DNA from 2 places in the Effusibacillus dendaii genome. Region 2 is predicted to be linked to the other one. Evidence: predicted binding sites of a transcription regulator. Region 2 holds the regulator's gene; the other holds the start of a gene.
The links. Region 2 encodes LexA, which represses DNA repair genes until DNA is damaged. Its sites were predicted from a motif close to CGAACATATGTTCG; they were not measured.

Region 1: a site for LexA is predicted at 6,726-6,739, ahead of skT53_RS08895 (YhjD family protein). Genes of this name have one in related genera too.

Annotation. Positions count from the first base shown of each region.
Region 1 is NZ_AP023366.1:1,613,079-1,622,076, forward strand. Features, by position in the region: gene skT53_RS08845 (carbonic anhydrase) at 1-142, shown strand, start outside; gene skT53_RS08850 (zinc metallopeptidase) at 379-1,065, shown strand; gene panD (aspartate 1-decarboxylase) at 1,184-1,561, opposite strand; gene skT53_RS08860 (threonine synthase) at 1,745-2,986, shown strand; gene skT53_RS08865 (YheC/YheD family protein) at 2,983-3,753, shown strand; gene skT53_RS08870 (chemotaxis protein CheW) at 3,819-4,280, opposite strand; partial or broken gene skT53_RS08875 (methyl-accepting chemotaxis protein) at 4,422-4,781, opposite strand; gene skT53_RS19015 (hypothetical protein) at 4,718-4,861, opposite strand; gene skT53_RS08885 (YolD-like family protein) at 4,870-5,187, opposite strand; gene skT53_RS08890 (DNA polymerase IV) at 5,202-6,473, opposite strand; gene skT53_RS08895 (YhjD family protein) at 6,452-6,709, opposite strand; gene skT53_RS08900 (MFS transporter) at 6,949-8,139, shown strand; gene skT53_RS08905 (hypothetical protein) at 8,187-8,549, opposite strand; RNA gene ssrS (6S RNA) at 8,706-8,900, opposite strand; gene skT53_RS08915 (glycosyl hydrolase family 18 protein) at 8,987-8,998, opposite strand, start outside.
Region 2 is NZ_AP023366.1:679,097-688,094, reverse strand. Features, by position in the region: gene hflX (GTPase HflX) at 1-284, shown strand, start outside; gene skT53_RS03570 (methionine gamma-lyase family protein) at 284-1,543, shown strand; gene glnA (type I glutamate--ammonia ligase) at 1,654-2,964, shown strand; gene skT53_RS03560 (MerR family transcriptional regulator) at 3,094-3,504, shown strand; partial or broken gene glnA (type I glutamate--ammonia ligase) at 3,597-4,935, shown strand; gene lexA (transcriptional repressor LexA) at 5,015-5,659, opposite strand; gene skT53_RS03545 (LysM peptidoglycan-binding domain-containing protein) at 5,836-6,177, shown strand; gene skT53_RS03540 (DUF456 domain-containing protein) at 6,190-6,657, opposite strand; gene skT53_RS03535 (MogA/MoaB family molybdenum cofactor biosynthesis protein) at 7,125-7,640, shown strand; gene skT53_RS03530 (HU family DNA-binding protein) at 7,735-8,007, shown strand; gene skT53_RS03525 (LysE/ArgO family amino acid transporter) at 8,227-8,841, shown strand.

The DNA.
Region 1 (8,998 bases), 930 kb from region 2:
TAAAAACACCGTTCATAACATCAGAAACCATCCATTTCTTGCAGAAGTAGGCATCCCTGTGCACGGACTTGTGATCGATCCGCAGACAGGAAAACTGGAACTGGTAGTCAATGGATACCAAGCGGCGGAGGCGGAAGCATAAAACCATTGCCAAGCCAAACATGTCATGCTATAATGACCCCATCAGGTAAGTATCCAATATTAAGTTATTCCAAGGGGAGTAGCTAACCGGATCAGGTCCGGTCGATATATCGTCATTACGGCAGTTTTTCTGCCCGGTATGTCGGACCCGTTACTATGGGTAAGCAAGACCTTCATGCACATGCTGCGTGAAGGTCTTTTTTAATACTCACTCAAATCTTTAAAGGAGGATTTTACATGATGGGATTTCTGTACCTCTTAACCTTGCTTGCATTTGGACTTTCCATTTGGGCGCAATTTAAGGTCAAGGGAAACTTTAATCGATGGTCAGAAGTGCCCGCTTCGTCCGGTATGACGGGCGCGCAAGCAGCCCGCACGCTGCTTGACCGGCAAGGACTTTACGATGTGCCGGTAGAACCAATTGCCGGGCGGCTGACCGACCATTACGACCCGATTTCCCGTGTCGTTCGCTTGTCAGAGCCGGTTTATTACGGAACGTCAATCGCTGCTCTATCCGTTGCCTGCCACGAGGTGGGGCACTCCATCCAGCATAAGGTTCACTATCCGATGCTGGTGCTGAGACATCGGATGTTTCCGGTCGTCAATTTTGCTTCCGGGGTAGCACCGTTTCTGCTGATGGGCGGTTTCCTGTTACATGCTCTGAACCTGATTGGATTAGGCATTATTCTGTTCTCGGCCGCGGTTGCCTTCCAATTGGTTACCCTTCCGGTCGAGTTCAACGCAAGCTCCCGCGCCAAACGGCTGATGGTCGCGGAAGGATTTATCGGCAACGCGGAAGAACGCGGCGTTAACAAAGTGCTTGGTGCAGCTGCGCTTACCTATGTAGCAGCCGCACTGGTGTCCGTATTTGAATTGATCCGATACATTTGGATGTTCACCGCTTCTTCTCAGAGCGAAGAATAAAGTCTGCAAAAAGGCCATTCTTTTGGCGCTGTCCAGAAACCGGCATCCCGCTGTGTTCCTGGATATTTGCCGGCAAGAATGGCCTTTTTTACTTTTCCTCGTAAATTCATGCCGGGCCTTACCATTCGTTTACATCATGTTCCTCGATCCGGATCACCGCATTGTTTTCATCAACAAATACCACTCTTGGCTTCAGAGAAGAAATCTCTTCTTCTTCATAAATTCCCAAACTCAGAATAATTACAATATCACCCGGCTGAAACAACAGGGCAGGCGGTCCATTCAAGCAAATTTTCCCGGAACCGGGCGGTGCAGGCAGCGCATATGTTTTCCAGCGGGTTGCATTACGAAGACTGGTGATCTGTACTTGCTCGTAAGGACGGATGTTGGCTTCCTCCATCAAAGTCCGATCTACTGTAATGCTTCCTACATAGTTGAGATCCGCTTCCGTCACGGTGGCTCGGTGAATTTTCCCCTTGCACATCACTCTTTTCATGTCCACTTCTTCCTCTCCGTTGACGATTTCTCTCCATCCTATTCCAGCCAAAGTAATTTGCCCATTGGCATCCACCCATTTTTTCCGAATTGAGGGAACAGGCGGGCAGTACGCCGTGCCATATTTTAATGGTTTGATATACCTTATAAAGAATTTTCGAAGATAGATTTTGGGGGGAGAGCGGTGACGAAATGCTGGTTAACATGCGCACGTTGCGGGAAGCAAAAACCGCTTGCTTCACTCACCGGAACTTGTGAATGCAGTGGAGTTTTATTAGTTGAATACGATCTTGAACTGGCATCGAAAACCTTTACGAAGGAGGGGATTCTCCAACGACCTTCCACCATGTGGAGATATAGCGATATGCTGCCTGTGCAGCAGACCAGATCGATCGTATCGTTGGGGGAAGGATGGACTCCTTTGATTCGAATCAATCAAGAACAGCAGATCCTCCCTGTGAAGGAATTGTGGGTAAAACGTGAGGAGCAGAACCCAACGGCCAGTTTTAAAGCACGCGGATTTTCTACCGCGATTTCACTTCTGAACGAACATGGAGTAAAAAAAGTGGCAGTTCCCTCGAACGGAAATGCTGCCTCTGCGTTGGCTGCCTATGCGGCTCACGCCGGTATGCAATCGTATGTGTTTGTACCGCAAGATTGTCCGGAAATGATTATCGACGAATGCCTTTATTATGGAGCCCACACGTACAAGGTAGACGGATACATTCATGATGCAGCCCGTATTATCCAGGATGGCAGTGTGGAACAAGGCTGGTTCAATGTAGGAACATTGCGGGAACCCGGCCGCGTGGAAGGCAAGAAAACGATGGGATTCGAATTGGCCGAACAGATGAACTGGATTTTGCCGGATGTGATTGTCTACCCAACAGGCGGAGGCTCTGGCATTATCGGCTTGTGGAAGGCGTTTCACGAATTGAAATCGCTGGGGATGCTTTCGGGCGATTTGCCCCGTTTCGTTAGTGTCCAAGAGGCGGGATGCCAACCGATTGTCGATGCCATACGGTCCCAAACGAATTATAAACCGTTTCCGCCGGAAAAGGTGACGGCCAGTCCGACCGGTATGCGTGTGCCAGAACCTCCCGCCGGCTCGCTTATCGTATCGATTTTACGCGAGACAGATGGAACGGCCGTAGCGGTCGACCGGGATGAAATTCGTGCTGCCCAGATAGCCATGGGAGCGCAGGGAATTTCCGCCTCACCGGAGGGATCTGCCACGTTGGCAGGCACTATCCGGTTAATTGAATCCGGTTGGATCGGACGAAACGAACGAGTAGTGCTATTTAATACTTCACATGCAATCAAGTATTGGCCTTATACATCCTCTTCCTCTGTACCGATCGTGAAAAATTACGAGGAATGGGTTCGCCTGACGAGTCCCCAACTAAAGGAAGGTGCCATGAAATGACACAAACCCGCAAACCGGAAATGGGAAAATGGGGACTCTACAAGTTTTTCAAGGCGGATACCGCTGTCAGCCGATACTTGCCACCAACAGCCGTTTTAAACTGCTCCACTCTGCAATCGTTTCTCTCGAATCATTCTGCTGTGTACATCAAACCGGCCAACGGATCGACCGGACGTGGCGTCATCAAGGTTTGGAAACACAACGGCCGTTACGCCTATGTAAAAGAAAAGGGAACACAATTGCAGTTTTCCGATCTCGACTCCCTATACCGTAAGCTGAGAGCGGAACAGGCTGTCACCAAAGCCATTTACATTATTCAACGAGCCATCCCACTGGCGCAGATTAAGGGCCGTCCATTTGATGTCCGGCTAATGATGATGCGAAATGAGTCCGGTCATTGGGAATATGTCGGAATGGCGGCAAAAGTGGCCGGACCTAAAAGTATCATAACCAATGTGGTGCGTAGTAAAGGGTATATTCTATCGGTCGACGATGCTCTGAAACAGTCTCTCGGACTCAGTTCAACGGAAATTGATAACATCAAACGACAAATGATCCATCTCGGTTACAAAACGTGCCACAGGTTTGATTCGTATAAACGGTACTGGCAGATCGGACTCGATCTGGCTGTTGACCAGAACAGAAAGGTTTGGATCATTGAGCAGAATACGGGTCCTGCTCACTTCCTGTTCGCCAAACTTAAAAATCCGACCGCCTTCCGGCGTATCAAACAATTAGCCGCATTCCGCCGTCGGAAAACACATTAACGAAAAATCTCTGTACAGCACAAACCCGGTCTGTCCTCCTGACCGGGTTTTACTCAAACGATACCTTATGCCGTTTCCATGTTGTCAAAAATCGATACATCCAATTGTTTGATCAGATTCGGCACATTGAGTACCAGTATTAAACGGCCGTCCAAATTGACCACTTGATTCACTTCCCGCGCACCTTGCTGCATTTCAACTGCCTGCAGGGTTTCTTTTGCGATGTCCAGTACATCGGTTGCCGCGTCGACGATCAGCCCCAACTTCTGCCCGTTTGACTCCGTCACCACGATCCGCTTATGATCCTGGTCCACATCGCCCGCCTTGCCAAATCCCAACCAAACTCGTAAATTCATCACAGGAACAACCGAGCCGCGCAATTCCATAATACCTGCCATGTATTCTTCCGTATGCGGCATGGAGCGGATATTTTGCAGCCGTTCGATCGACAGCACATGGCTGACATCCAGCGCATATTCCTCCTGCCCAATTTTGCAGATAATCGCTTTTGTCGTTTCAATCGCCATTTGAAAACCTCCCATTCTTTTCCGTTATACTTTAAATTTCGTCAACAAGGCCTGCATCTCCTCTGCCAGGTTGGAGAGCGATTGAGCAGAAGACGCCACTTCTTCTAACGTAGCCAGCGATTCCTGACTGGCTGCTGATGTCTACTGGCTGGCAGTTGCTCCTTCTTCTGCCGCTTTGCTAACCATTTCGATAGCACCTACGATTTGTTGGCTGCCAGCCGACATCTGCTGAACGGCAGCGGACACTTCCTGTACCTCACTTGTCACATGCGAAACCGCATCTTCAATCACGCGAAATGCTTCGTTCACCTTTTGTGTCTTCGTTACCCCGTCCGCCACTGCATTTTCTGTTTCTTTTCGGATTTCTCCGATCAATCCGGCAATCTGTTGTGCCGAACCGGCTGATTGTTCAGCTAATTTACGCACTTCATCCGCTACTACCGCAAATCCGCGTCCCATTTCGCCCGCTCTGGCCGCTTCAATCGCTGCATTGAGAGCCAGATGTTGGTTTGGCTCGCAATCTCTCTCTGTTGTAACAGTTCAATGACAAACGTGTAACAAATTTGTAACAGTTTCATCAATATGTAACCTACTTCTCCATCCGGATCACTTTTTCCAGAGGGATCTGGCGAATTCCGTCAGCCGTCTGCAGCTTCAAATGGCCATTTTTCACAACAGGAATTCCCTCCCAAATCACATCTTCATGCGGTTCGAACAATGTAATTCGGATAGGCTGTTTCTGATGCAAAGCTTCATCCAGGATGTAGGCCATTTCATTCCATGCATCCTGCGAAATGATCGGCAACCTGCGTCGTGTTGATTCCCTTCTTGAACGTTCCATCAATTCGCGATCTTCCGGCAACATTAACCGCATCGCTTCAAAAATATTGCCGTCCACAATTCGCATGCTGTTCCCTCCACTTACATATAATGCCCGCCAATCTTTTTGCTCCGCTCTTTGAATTGACCGGCTTTCCCAAGACTGACCGCTCGCATAATGCTAATCTCTCCGTATTTTGTCCGGATGTCATCCACCGCTCGCGATAGCCGGTTTTGCTTGACAGCATCGTTAAACAACGATAGCTGCAAGGCATTTGTATTCTGCAGCAGATCAAGCGAAACACTGACCGCTCTCACGCCATCCCCCATCCACCAACGATCCAGCAGTTGCAGCAAAACCGGGTACCATTCATTTGCTTCATCCGAATAAAAATCAACTGTTTTTGCTTTATAAAATCCGCCTTGCAGCCCCTCATAAGTCAATCCAAGCCCCACACGCCTGCCTTTCTGGCCTTCCGATCGTGCCCGGCGGCAGACTTCATCGAGCAATTCCAAAATCACAACGGCAATCTCTTCACGCTTATAAAAATCTCGCGGCAAGGTCGTCCGGTGCGAAATCCCTTTATGCGGTTTCTCGCAAGAATGGGGATTTATTTGCGAATCATCCTCCCCCCGACTCCAGCGATGAATAATCGTCCCCCACACGCCAAATCTGTCGACCAGTTTGCTTTCCGGTATCTCCGCCACATCGCCGATCGTTCGGGCTGCAAACTCCTCGTGTAAAATCTTCGCACGGCGCTTCAATCCCCACATATCAAATACGGATAAACGGTGCAGTTGTGTCGGCACATCCTGTTCCGTCCACCAGACGATGCGGTCCGGGTGCTTCTTGGCTTGTTTATTCGCCATTTTGGCCATCCATTTATTGGGCCCTAAACCGATTCGGCAGCGGATTCGGAACAGGTCCCAAACGGTTTGTTTCAGTTCCCGAACGGCTGCAATCGGATCGGAAAACAAATGAGACGGATAAGGGAACGCAAAAAAAGACTCGTCTACACTAAACGGTTCATGCAGCGGAAACAGATGCTCGATCATTCTCCGAATGCGCACGCTTGTCTCCAGATAAAATTCCATGCGCGGTTTAACGACAATCGCTTCCGGACAACGTTGCAATGCTTCCCCCAATCGCATCGCGTTGTCAACACCTGACCGCTTGGCTGCAGGCGTAGCCGCTAAAATAATTCCCGATCTGCGAGCCGGATCACCTGATACCAAAAGCGGCGGATCTGTAAAGTCATCATCCTCACGACGCTTCCACGCGAATTCAGGCCGCGACGCCGCTTCACACGATGCATAGAAACTTTGCATATCAACCAGTCCGTATACCCATTTCATTCCTTTTCGCCTGTCCATTGCCGAATTTTCCCCTGCACCTCCGCATCCAGCATCGCCCTCATAAATACGGCTTCCCGAACGCGTTCACCGGACCGGTACTGAATCCATATATCAGACGCCTGATTGCTCCGATCCAATATCGAAATGTTTTGTTGCTGCAACTGTTGTTTCAACTTTCGCATCTGTTGCAAAAGATGTTCTTCGAATATTTCAAGCTCTAGCAGTTTCCGAATCAAAGCGGTCGGTCGTTCCATGATTTCCCCCAAAATGCGAATATATGTTCCTGTTTAGATATTATAGTATTCGTTCGGCATAATATGCAAACAAATGTTCCCGTATTAATTTCTGTCCTTCATTTCCCAGTGACACTCGACAGGTGCTTTTGCACTGGCATTGGCGGTTTTGTGGCAGAATCGAAAGTTTGGATATGGTATATTGGTGATGGCCGAGGCAAGAAGGTCCAAACGTAAAATGCAAACATGGGGTGAAAGCCATGGAATCTGTAAAATCTTCGAAAAGAAAGTCGTTTTTGGGATTGACCCCAGTGATTTTGGTTCTTGGGTTGGTCAGTTTGTTGACCGACCTCTCCAGTCAAATGATTGTCCCTGTGCTTCCCTTATTTCTTACGTCTGTACTGCACGTTCAGATTGAGGCTGTTGGCATAATCGAAGGAATTGCGGAGAGCACGGCGAGCGTTCTAAAGCTGTTTTCCGGTTGGATCTCGGATCATTTTGGTCGTCGAAAGCCTCTCATGATAGTAGGGTACGGACTTTCCAATCTCGTCAAACCGTTTTTTGCACTAAGCTCCTCCTGGGGGCAGGTGCTTGCGATTCGGTTTGCGGATCGTTTCGGCAAAGGTGTACGAGCAGCTCCCAGAGATGCGCTTCTGGCGGATGTCACTAGCAAGGAAGAACGCGGCAAAGCATTTGGTTTTAGACGTTCGATGGATACACTCGGGGCAGCCATAGGGCCTTTGGTTACGTATTGGATTCTCACCCAATCCGGCGGAAGCTATCAAACCGTATTCTGGGCATCGGCCATTCCCGGTGTGCTTGCCGTTTTGCTTCTTCTGTTTTTCTTGCGGGAACAAAACCGTTTGGCAGCAACGGGTAGGCGTAGGACATTACCGAAGATTGGATTTAAAAATCTGAACCGTCGTTTTATATGGTTCACACTGGCATCCACGCTATTTGCCGTAGCAAATTTCTCAGATGCGTTTCTCGTCTTGCGCGCACAGAATGTTGGCATGGCAACTGCCTTAATTCCCATCGCCTATTTGACGTTTAATTTAACCGCTAGTGTATTTTCAATACCGGTTGGTGTTTTATCGGACCGTATCGGCCGACGTCCCGTTTTGATTGTCGGATACCTGATTTTCGCCGCCATTTATCTGGGATTTGGCTTTACCGAGAACGTCACATGGATTTGGATTCTATTTGTCATATACGGTCTTTACTACGCGGCGACGGAAGGGATTCAAAAGGCATACATTGCCGACCTGGTTCCCGAAGGGCAACGGGGAACGGCAATGGGGACGTTTAATGCTTTGACTGGTTTGGCAGCGCTGCCCGCCAGCGTTATTGCGGGTTACCTTTGGCAGTTGTTTGGGCCGTCAACTGCTTTTGCCGCCAGCAGTTGTCTTGCAATTTTATCGGCCATCTTGATGATCGTGTTTCGTATTTAAAAACCGACCCGCCGTCTGGCGAATCGGTCATTCAATGTGTCCTCCAGTTAACGAACGGTGCCCATCATCTGGGTAAACACAGAAGGGTTATATCCGGCTCCGTATTGGCGAGTATTGCCCTGGCTATAACCGCCAGATTGGCCGCCGGCTGTGCCCCTGCCAATCGTGTACGCGCCGGTCGCCGTGAAATTGGCAGAGCCGCCCACTCCCTGAACGAAAGACTGTTCAATCCGATTACACAAGGAAACGCAGTACTGCAATTGCTGAGCAGCCTGATTTTCCCGCTGGGCAATGGTTTGCATGCCCGGTTGATTCGAGAAAATCTGTGCGTTCTGCCGTTCATTCTGGGCAAGCTGCTGACAGATGTCCCGAATTTGTTGAATGTCTTGTGCAATCGTTTGATTGAACATCGGATGTCCCCCTTCGCCAAAAGATTTTGAACCGAAGTTCAACGCTATTTTGTGCGCTCCGTTCAGCTGTTATGCTGACCAATAAACGGCAACGAAACAATGTGACATGCAAAGAAAGAAAAAAACGGGCCGCTTACGCAGTCCGCTTTTGGCTATGTATCCCCCGCCCATGCCGTCGATCCGGATTGTTTTCTGAACCCGCCAAAGCAGGTGGGCGACCCGTTATTGCTTGCTGACGTCCCATTCGTCCAAAAAAGGAGGTGGGCATGCCATCCGCAATAAGTTCTGTCTCCCCGAAAACATGTATAGGTTCAAAACAAGGTACCGCTCTGACGCACACGGCAGGTTAAAACGTTCTTTGTGTTTATCATTATACCCCAAATCGGCATAAACTCAATCCCAAATTGATGGAAACAGATGAAAATCTTTCGTCTGTACTACCGAAGTTT
Region 2 (8,998 bases):
CATTGTATACAGTCAAAATGTCCGCTTTAAACGGCAATGGACTGCCACAGTTGATGCAAGCGATAGACAGCTGCATCAACACAAAGTCGCAGCACATGTCTGTGATTTTGCCATATGATGAAGGTTCGCTCACATCTGCTTTGCACGAACGGTGCAAAGTGTATCAGCAGCGTTTTTTGGAAAACGGCATTTATTTGGATTTGGACGCAGTTCCTGAATTGGCTAAACAGTTGGAGCGTTTTCAAGTGAATCCGGAGATTTTGGAAAAGGAGAACAAGGTGTGATGAAACGGTTTGCAACAGATCAGGAATTATTGGATTTGGCAGATGAAGTGAAACAACAACTGCGGCCTGTGATTGATCGAATTGAAAAAGTGGTATTGCAAAATCAAGCCAAAGTGCTGGCTGCTTTTCAATCGTCTCAGGTGAGTGATTTTCATTTTGCTTCTTCCTCCGGCTACGGTTATAACGATCGAGGCCGCGAGATCATTGAGCAGGTTTATGCAGACGCATTTGGCGGAGAAGCGGCGCTGGTACGTCCGCATATCGTCTCTGGAACCCATGCGCTGGCCACTGTTCTGTTTGGCTTGCTGCGTCCCGGTGACGAATTGCTTTACATAACAGGTTCTCCCTACGATACCCTGCAGGAAGTGATTGGGCTGGCAGGTGATGCAGGAAACGGGTCTTTACGTGACTTCGGCATCACATTCGATTCTGTCCCGTTACGGGAAAATCGGGTTGACTGGCAGCAAGTAGCTGCCAAAATAAAACCTGAGACCAAATTGATCGGCATTCAACGTTCATCCGGATACGCCTGGCGGTCTTCTTTCTCTGTCGATGAGATTGCGGAAATGGTGCGTTATGTTAAAAATATCAAGCCCGATGTAATTGTAATGGTCGATAACTGTTACGGGGAATTTGCCGAACAGAAAGAACCGACAGAGGTTGGAGCCGATATCATTGTAGGCTCCTTAATCAAAAATCCGGGCGGCGGATTAGCACCTTCCGGCGGCTATATTGTCGGACGAAAATCATACGTCGATTTGGCAGCTGCCCGCTTAACAGCTCCAGGAATTGGGGCCGAACAAGGAGCCATGCTGGGGACAAATCGTTCCATTTTGCAGGGCTTCTTTCTTGCTCCGCATGTTGTGGGGGAATCACTGAAAGGAGCTGCATTCGCGGCAGCCTGTTTCGAAAAAGTCGGACTCCTCACATCCCCTGCATGGCATGAGCGGCGAACAGACATTATACAGGCGATTCAATTCGGGTCAAAAGAACGATTGATTGCTTTTTGCGAAGCGATACAGGCTGCGGCGCCGGTCGATTCACATGTGAAACCGGAACCTTGGGATATGCCTGGCTATCAGGACCAGGTGATTATGGCGGCTGGAGCTTTTATACAAGGTTCATCCATCGAATTGTCGGCTGACGGGCCAATTCGAGAACCTTATATCGCTTTTATGCAAGGGGGACTTACGTTCGAGCATGTACAGCTCGCCGTTCTGAATGTATTACAAAACTTACGTTTGCAAAAGTTAATTTGAAATTTTAAGTGTAAACTTCTCTCACATTCGTTGACAACAATAATACCGTTAAATATAATAAAAACAGTTTACACTTACTTAGATAGAGCAATGGGGAGGAACCGGGATTTATGGACCAATCAACAATCAAAAAGCTGGTAGCTGAAAACGGTGTTGAATTTATTATTCTCCAATTTGTCGACGTAATAGGTAACCTGAAGCATTTGGAACTTCCGATCAGCCAATTGGAGAAGGTTTTGGAAGGCGAAGTCATGTTCGATGGATCTTCCATTACAGGTTTTACTTCGATCGAAAACTCCGATATGTATTTGAAGCCTGACATTTCTACGTTTGCAGTACTGCCCTGGAGCGAAGGTAAAGAAGCTCGTTTCATTTGTGACGTTTACACAGGAGATCACAAACCGTTTGAAGGAGATCCTCGTTCCTGCTTAAAGCGTGCTCTGGAGAAAGCAGAGGCGCTTGGATACAGCGGTTTAAATGTAGGTCCCGAACCGGAATTTTTCTTGTTCCCGTTAGATGAAAACGGCAATCCGGTTTTTACCCCGCATGATGAAATTGGGTATTTTGATGTCAGCGCCAAAGACCGAGGTCAAAAAGCTCGCCAAGACATCACGCGTACGTTGAACGCAATGGGATACGAAGTAGAGGCGCTTCACCACGAAGTGGCGATTGGACAGCATGAAGTCGATTTTAAATATGGCGACGCACTCGTAACAGCTGACCGAATTGTAACTTTTAAATGGGTTGTAAAAGAAGTGGCAGCCAAACACGGTTTTTATGCATCCTTTATGGCGAAGCCGGTTGCCCGTATTAACGGTTCCGGAATGCACGTGAATCAATCGTTGTTCACTGCAAGCGGAAATGCGTTCTACGATGCAAATGATGAATTGGGCCTTTCCAGTGATGCTCGTCATTATATTGCAGGTATTCTCAAGCACGCAAGAGCGTTTGCTGCTGTAACCAATCCGACGGTCAACTCTTATAAGCGTCTCGTACCCGGTTATGAAGCGCCTTGCTATATCGCTTGGTCTTGTTCGAACCGTTCGGCGTTGATTCGGATTCCGGCTGCAAGAAAGGCGGCAACCCGAATCGAAGTTCGTTGCCCGGATCCGACGACAAATCCGTACCTCGCTCTGGCACTCATGCTTGTATCCGGTTTGGATGGTATCGAAAACAAACTTCCGCTTGTAGCTGAAACGAAAGAAAATATCTATCATATGTCAGACAGCATTCGTGCGGAAAAAGGAATTGACGCACTGCCGGCCGATCTGAATGAGGCGCTCAACTGTTTGGAACAGGATGAAGTTCTCAAGAGTGCATTGGGAAGACACCTGTATGACGCCTATGTTTCAACAAAAAGAGAAGAATGGGATGAGTACCGTTTGGAAGTGCATCCTTGGGAAGTAAAACGGTATAACTAATAAAAACGTCGATTCCCTGACTCCAAATGTCAGGGAATTTTTTTGTGTAATCTACTTTCACATAATTTGACAACTTTTTCTTGTTGCGAATATAATAAAATTATCAATAGGGTAGAGGAGGGGTATCAGATGAGCGATGAACTGCGCCGCAATTTGGCTCTTTTTCCGATTGGGATTGTTCAAAAGCTGACCGAATTGACCCCGCGCCAAATCCGCTATTATGAACAGCACGAATTGATAAAACCGACACGGACGGAAGGGAACCAACGGTTGTTTTCCTTTAACGACGTAGAACGTCTATTGGAGATTAAAAAATTGATCGACCAGGGGATCAACATGGCCGGTGTCAAGAAAATGTTGGGTGAAACAGAGAAATTTTCCGAGTTGCCCGTAACCGAAGAAGCGAAACAGGAAGCACAAAAAGTTAAGGAGCTAACGGACCAGGAACTGCACGATCTGTTAAAACAGGAATTAATGTTAGGCAGGCATGGTATGTCCAGTTCCTTAATCCGGGGAGAGTTATCTAGATTTTTCCACTGAATATTTCCTAAACAACATTTATACTGTAAATGTAATACGCGGCATCCAGGTGCCGCGAGTACATAAAAAATTAACTGAAGGGGGATTTGGCAATGAGTCGCCAGTACACTCAAGCTGACATTATCCGTATGGCGAAGGAGGAAAACGTTCGTTACATACGTTTGCAATTCACCGATTTGCTGGGCGTTATTAAGAATGTCGAAGTGCCAGTTTCTCAATTGGAGAAAGTGCTTGACAACAAAATGATGTTTGATGGTTCATCTATTGAAGGTTTTGTCCGAATTGAAGAATCGGATATGTATTTGTATCCCGATCTTGGCACATGGTTGATTTTTCCATGGGAGACGGAGCACGGGAAAGTAGCGCGTCTGATTTGCGACATTTATATGCCAGATGGCACACCGTTTGAAGGAGATCCCCGGGGTACTCTGAAAAAAGTGTTGGCAGAGGCGAAAGAAATGGGATTTACCTCAATGAACGTGGGTCCTGAACCGGAGTTTTTCTTGTTCAAGCTGGATGAGCAAGGCGAACCCTTAATGGAAGTGAACGATAAGGGCGGTTATTTTGATTTGGCTCCTCTCGATTTGGGAGAAAACTGCCGTCGGGAAATTGTATTGACACTCGAAGCAATGGGATTTGAAATCGAAGCGTCGCACCATGAAGTGGCAATCGGGCAGCACGAAATCGATTTTAAATATGCGGATGCCGTTACAGCAGCAGACAATATTATGACGTTCAAACTTGTCGTGAAGACAATCGCTCGTAAATATGGACTGCATGCGACATTTATGCCGAAGCCTATTTTTGGTATTAACGGCTCCGGCATGCACTGTCATCAATCGTTGTTCAAGGGAAAAGAGAATGCGTTTTATGATGAGAGCGATGAACTGGGTCTGTCGAAAGTGGCAAAAAAACTATTTGGCAGGCATCCTGGCTCATGCTCGTGGATTTGCAGCTATCACCAATCCGACAGTAAACTCATACAAACGGTTGGTGCCTGGCTATGAAGCGCCTTGTTATGTTGCCTGGTCAGCCAAAAACCGTTCTCCGCTGGTTCGAATTCCTGCATCTCGGGGATTGTCAACCCGAATCGAATTGCGTAACCCTGACCCAGCCTGCAATCCGTATCTGGCACTTGCGGTCATGTTAAAAGCGGGACTGGATGGAATTAAGAATAATCTTCCATTATCGGAACCGGTGAATCGCAACATTTACATTATGAATGAAGCAGAAAGGGAAAAGGTCGGCATTCGTTCGCTGCCCGCATCTCTCAAGGAAGCCCTAGATGAATTGCTGGCTGATGAAGTGATTCGTTCGGCCTTGGGGGAACACACGGTTACGCATTTTGTGGAAGCAAAATTAATCGAATGGGATATGTTCCGAACAACTGTACATGATTGGGAACGGGATCAATATTTGACGACTTATTAATAAGCAGACTTATTAATAAGTTGTAGAAAAGCGATTTGACTATGAGAAAAGCCACTCCTGCAATGGAGTGGCTTTTGACTTAAAATACATATCGGAAAACGCCAATCACTTTTCCGAGAATGGTTACATGCTTATACAGAAGCGGCTGCATAGAGGAATTTTCAGGCTGCAGTCGTATATGATCTGCTTCCTTAAAGAAACGTTTTACGGTTGCTTCGTCATCCTCCGTCATCGCCACGATAATTTCACCATTTCTTGCTGTTTGTTGCTTGCGGACAATGACAAGATCTCCGTCATGAATACCTGCTTCAATCATCGATTCTCCGTCAATTCTTAACACATACACATCAGCATCTCCAACAAATGAAGCAGGCAGCGGAAAGTAATCTTCCACATTCTCAATAGCGGTAATCGGGCTGCCGGCGGTCACTTTGCCGATAATAGGCGCCATCACTGTATTGGTGTTAATAGGAACAACATTTGCTTGCGGGGAACCAGCTGTTTCAACCGTTTCGGAATCCAGAATTTCAATCGCTCGCGGCTTGACCGGGTCTCTGCGGATTAAACCTTTCTGTTCCAATCTTGCCAAATGCCCATGTACCGTTGAACTGGAAGCCAGTCCGACCGCATCGCCGATTTCCCGAACAGAAGGGGGGTACCCTTTCTTCTTGACTTCCCCCTTAATGAATTCCAGGATTTGTTTTTGGCGTTTGGATATTTTCATTTCGAAAACTCTCCTTATGTGTACTAGAAATCAAATCGAATCATAGACTATTCCTAAAAGAAGTATATCATAAGCTGGTAAAAAATACAAACATTAGTTCGATTTTTGTCTTGACAGGAACATTAGTTCGTATTATGATTCAAACAGGAACAAACGTTCGTAAAGGAGAGTCGGAAATGTTTGCAACTTATAATTATTCCGCATGGCGCAGGGAACAATCGCAGAGTGGAGAAGTGAAAACAAATCGATTCAGCAAGAATGTCATGATGTTGTTTATAACGTCTTGTGTAGTTTTGTTTGCTGCCATTGGCTTAAATCTTGTCTGGGACAAGCAGGCTTATGGGAGCCAGTTCGATTCGGTGGTGGTTGTGCAACCGGGCGACACGCTTTGGTCGATTGCAAAAACTTATTATCCCGATCAAGATGTTCAGGAAGTTGTGTTTCAAATTCGAAAACATAACGGGTTACAGAACACTCAACTCCCGGTTGGTTTAACATTGCGTTTACCTCAGATGTAACGTGCCAAATCATCAGAATTTAACAGCGAAAACGATCATTTGAATCATTATGATCATTAATTTAGTAAAAGTTCCAATTATGAATCCCAGGAAAACGGCAATTCCAACTCGGGTAATTTCCCTTGCTTTTCTGGCAGCGACAAGTTGGCCAATCATCGCCCCTGCTACAGGTCCAATCAAAATTCCAAACGGGCCTGCTACAAGGGGGCCTACGAGGGTACCGATTATGGATCCCCAAACAGCCCATTTTGAGCCGCCTGCCCGTTTGATTCCAAGCACACTGGACAGCCAATCAACAGTAAAATTCAGAGCGGTTAAAATCACCTGAACAACCCAAAACCATAGCGGAAAATGTGACCATCCCTCCATCAGTCCATAAATGACCATCCCAGCAAGAACGAATAGTGCGCCCGGCAATATTGGGTAAATTGTAAACAAAACACCGGCCAGAAAGAATATAATGGCGATAGCTAAACCCACACGGATTCCTCCTCGTTTACGTGTATACCTAAAATAAACGTGGTATATGTAGTATAATGAATGTACCATACATCACGATTACTTTCGTTAGTCGCGTGAGTGGGGAATTGTTTGTAAAACGGTTTCGCGGTTCTCGCTTGTTATTTTCTGTTATTTTCCCCATCGTCTGTTTATCGTTGTACAAGTCTATTCCTTTTTTCAAAAATACGACACTCGGTCCAGTTTGTATGCACAGATCCATATGAATCGAAAGGTCTGACCTTTACTTTGGAAGATCAGGTCATAAGTCAAACTAACCAGTATACGCTCCCTTATAGTCAAGGCATTACCCTCAATTTTGCAACAGCCATCCAGCTTGGTTGATTTTAATGGTTATGCCAAAAAAGAATATGGAACTGTAGATACAGTTCTGTCATTCCAAGATTTTCACTAAATTAACATCCTAAGAAGACAAGGGGGAAGTATAGATGTCAACAGAACAGCATAGGAAAGAGGCTCCAAAAATAGTTTCCTGTATGGTAATTACGGTGAGCGATACGCGCACAAAGGAAACTGACACCAGCGGTCAACTGATCATGCAATTGTTACAAGAAAATGGGTATCGGGTAGAAGACTACCGCATTGTGAAAGATGAATACGAGATGATCCGGAAATTGATTGCGGAAGGAGCAGAATCTCCGAACATAGAAGCGATTCTGTTGAACGGAGGGACAGGAATTACCGATCGGGATACGACATATAAAGCTGTTGACTCCATGCTCGAAAAAAAGATGCCTGGTTTCGGAGAGATTTTCCGCTACCTAAGTTTTACTGAAGACATTGGACCAGCAGCCATTCTCAGTCGAGCAATTGCAGGCGTCTGTAAAGGTACTGCTGTTTTTTCCATGCCAGGTTCCAGCGGTGCCGTTAAACTGGCAATGACTCGCATCATTGTGCCTGAACTGGGGCATGTCATGAGAGAGATCTATAAAGACAAGAAGTAAGATTTTTTTCCTCAATCCCCCTGTCAGTAAAAGGATTTTGTCAGGTTGTATCGAATAAGATCAATGAATGGATCATACAAAGGGGGAATATCAGATGAACAAAGGAGATTTGATTGCTACTGTTGCGGAAAATACATCCTTGAAGAAAGCGGATGCGGAGAAAGCGGTCAATGCAATTCTGGATTCAATCAGCGAAGCCATGCAAAACGGCGAGAAAGTGCAATTGATCGGATTTGGCACGTTTGAAACAAGACAGCGGGCGGCCCGATCAGGACGTAACCCACAGACAGGAAAGGAAATTTCAATTCCTGCGTCACAAGTACCGACTTTCAAGCCGGGAGCAGGTCTGAAAGATCTGGTTAAATAACGGATAAATCTTGGTACATAACGGCACCTCCGGCAATGGGAAACAACCATGACGGAGGTGCTTTTTTTACGGCATTTATTTTACATAATGTAATTATGGTAAATAATATGATGGTATACTTACTTTCTATGATCTTCCGTATCTTACTTTTTGATATGGTATCCTATTTTCTATTCTTGTTATATGTGAATGATTTCAATGATCTAATGGAGGATGGCGATGTTTCAAGCAGTAGTGCATGGTTTCATACTAGCGTTCGGCCTGATTTTACCACTGGGTGTGCAAAATGTGTTTATCTTTAATCAGGGCGCGTTGCAGAAACGGTTTGTACACGCTTTGCCTGCAGTAATTACCGCGTCAGTTTGTGACACTTTGTTAATCAGTTTGGCGGTATTAGGTGTATCCGCTCTAGTGCTGGGCAACTTTTGGGTGAAAACGGTGTTGCTGATTAGTGGGATCCTATTTTTGTCATACATGGGGTGGACGACATGGAACAGCAAAGCACCGCAGGATCTATCAAACAGCAAAACGATTTTTAAGCCGAAAAAACAGATTGCATTTGCGGCTTCTGTGTCTCTTTTAAACCCGCACGCGATTTTGGATACGATCGGGGTAATCGGAACCAGTTCTTTAGCTTACTCCGGTTCGCAGAAAATTATATTTGCTGTATCCTGTTCGGTGGTCTCTTGGATGTGGTTTGCGGGGTTAGCTGCTATCGGCAGGATCGTCGGGCAGGTTGATCGAAGCGGTCGATTCATTTTGATTTTGAACAAAGTTTCCGCCCTGGTTATTTGGGGAGCGGCCATTTATATGTTCCTGTTCTTGATTTCGTAACAACAACCGGCTACCCGATAAGGGTGGCCGGTTTGTTGTTTAATAGGGAGAACTGTGATCCTATGTTCATACAGTCTGAAAGAATCAGATTTAGGTACTATGGAAACTTTTTTCCGGAAAACGCTTGACGATTCGTAGGTAATCAAATAATATTTCT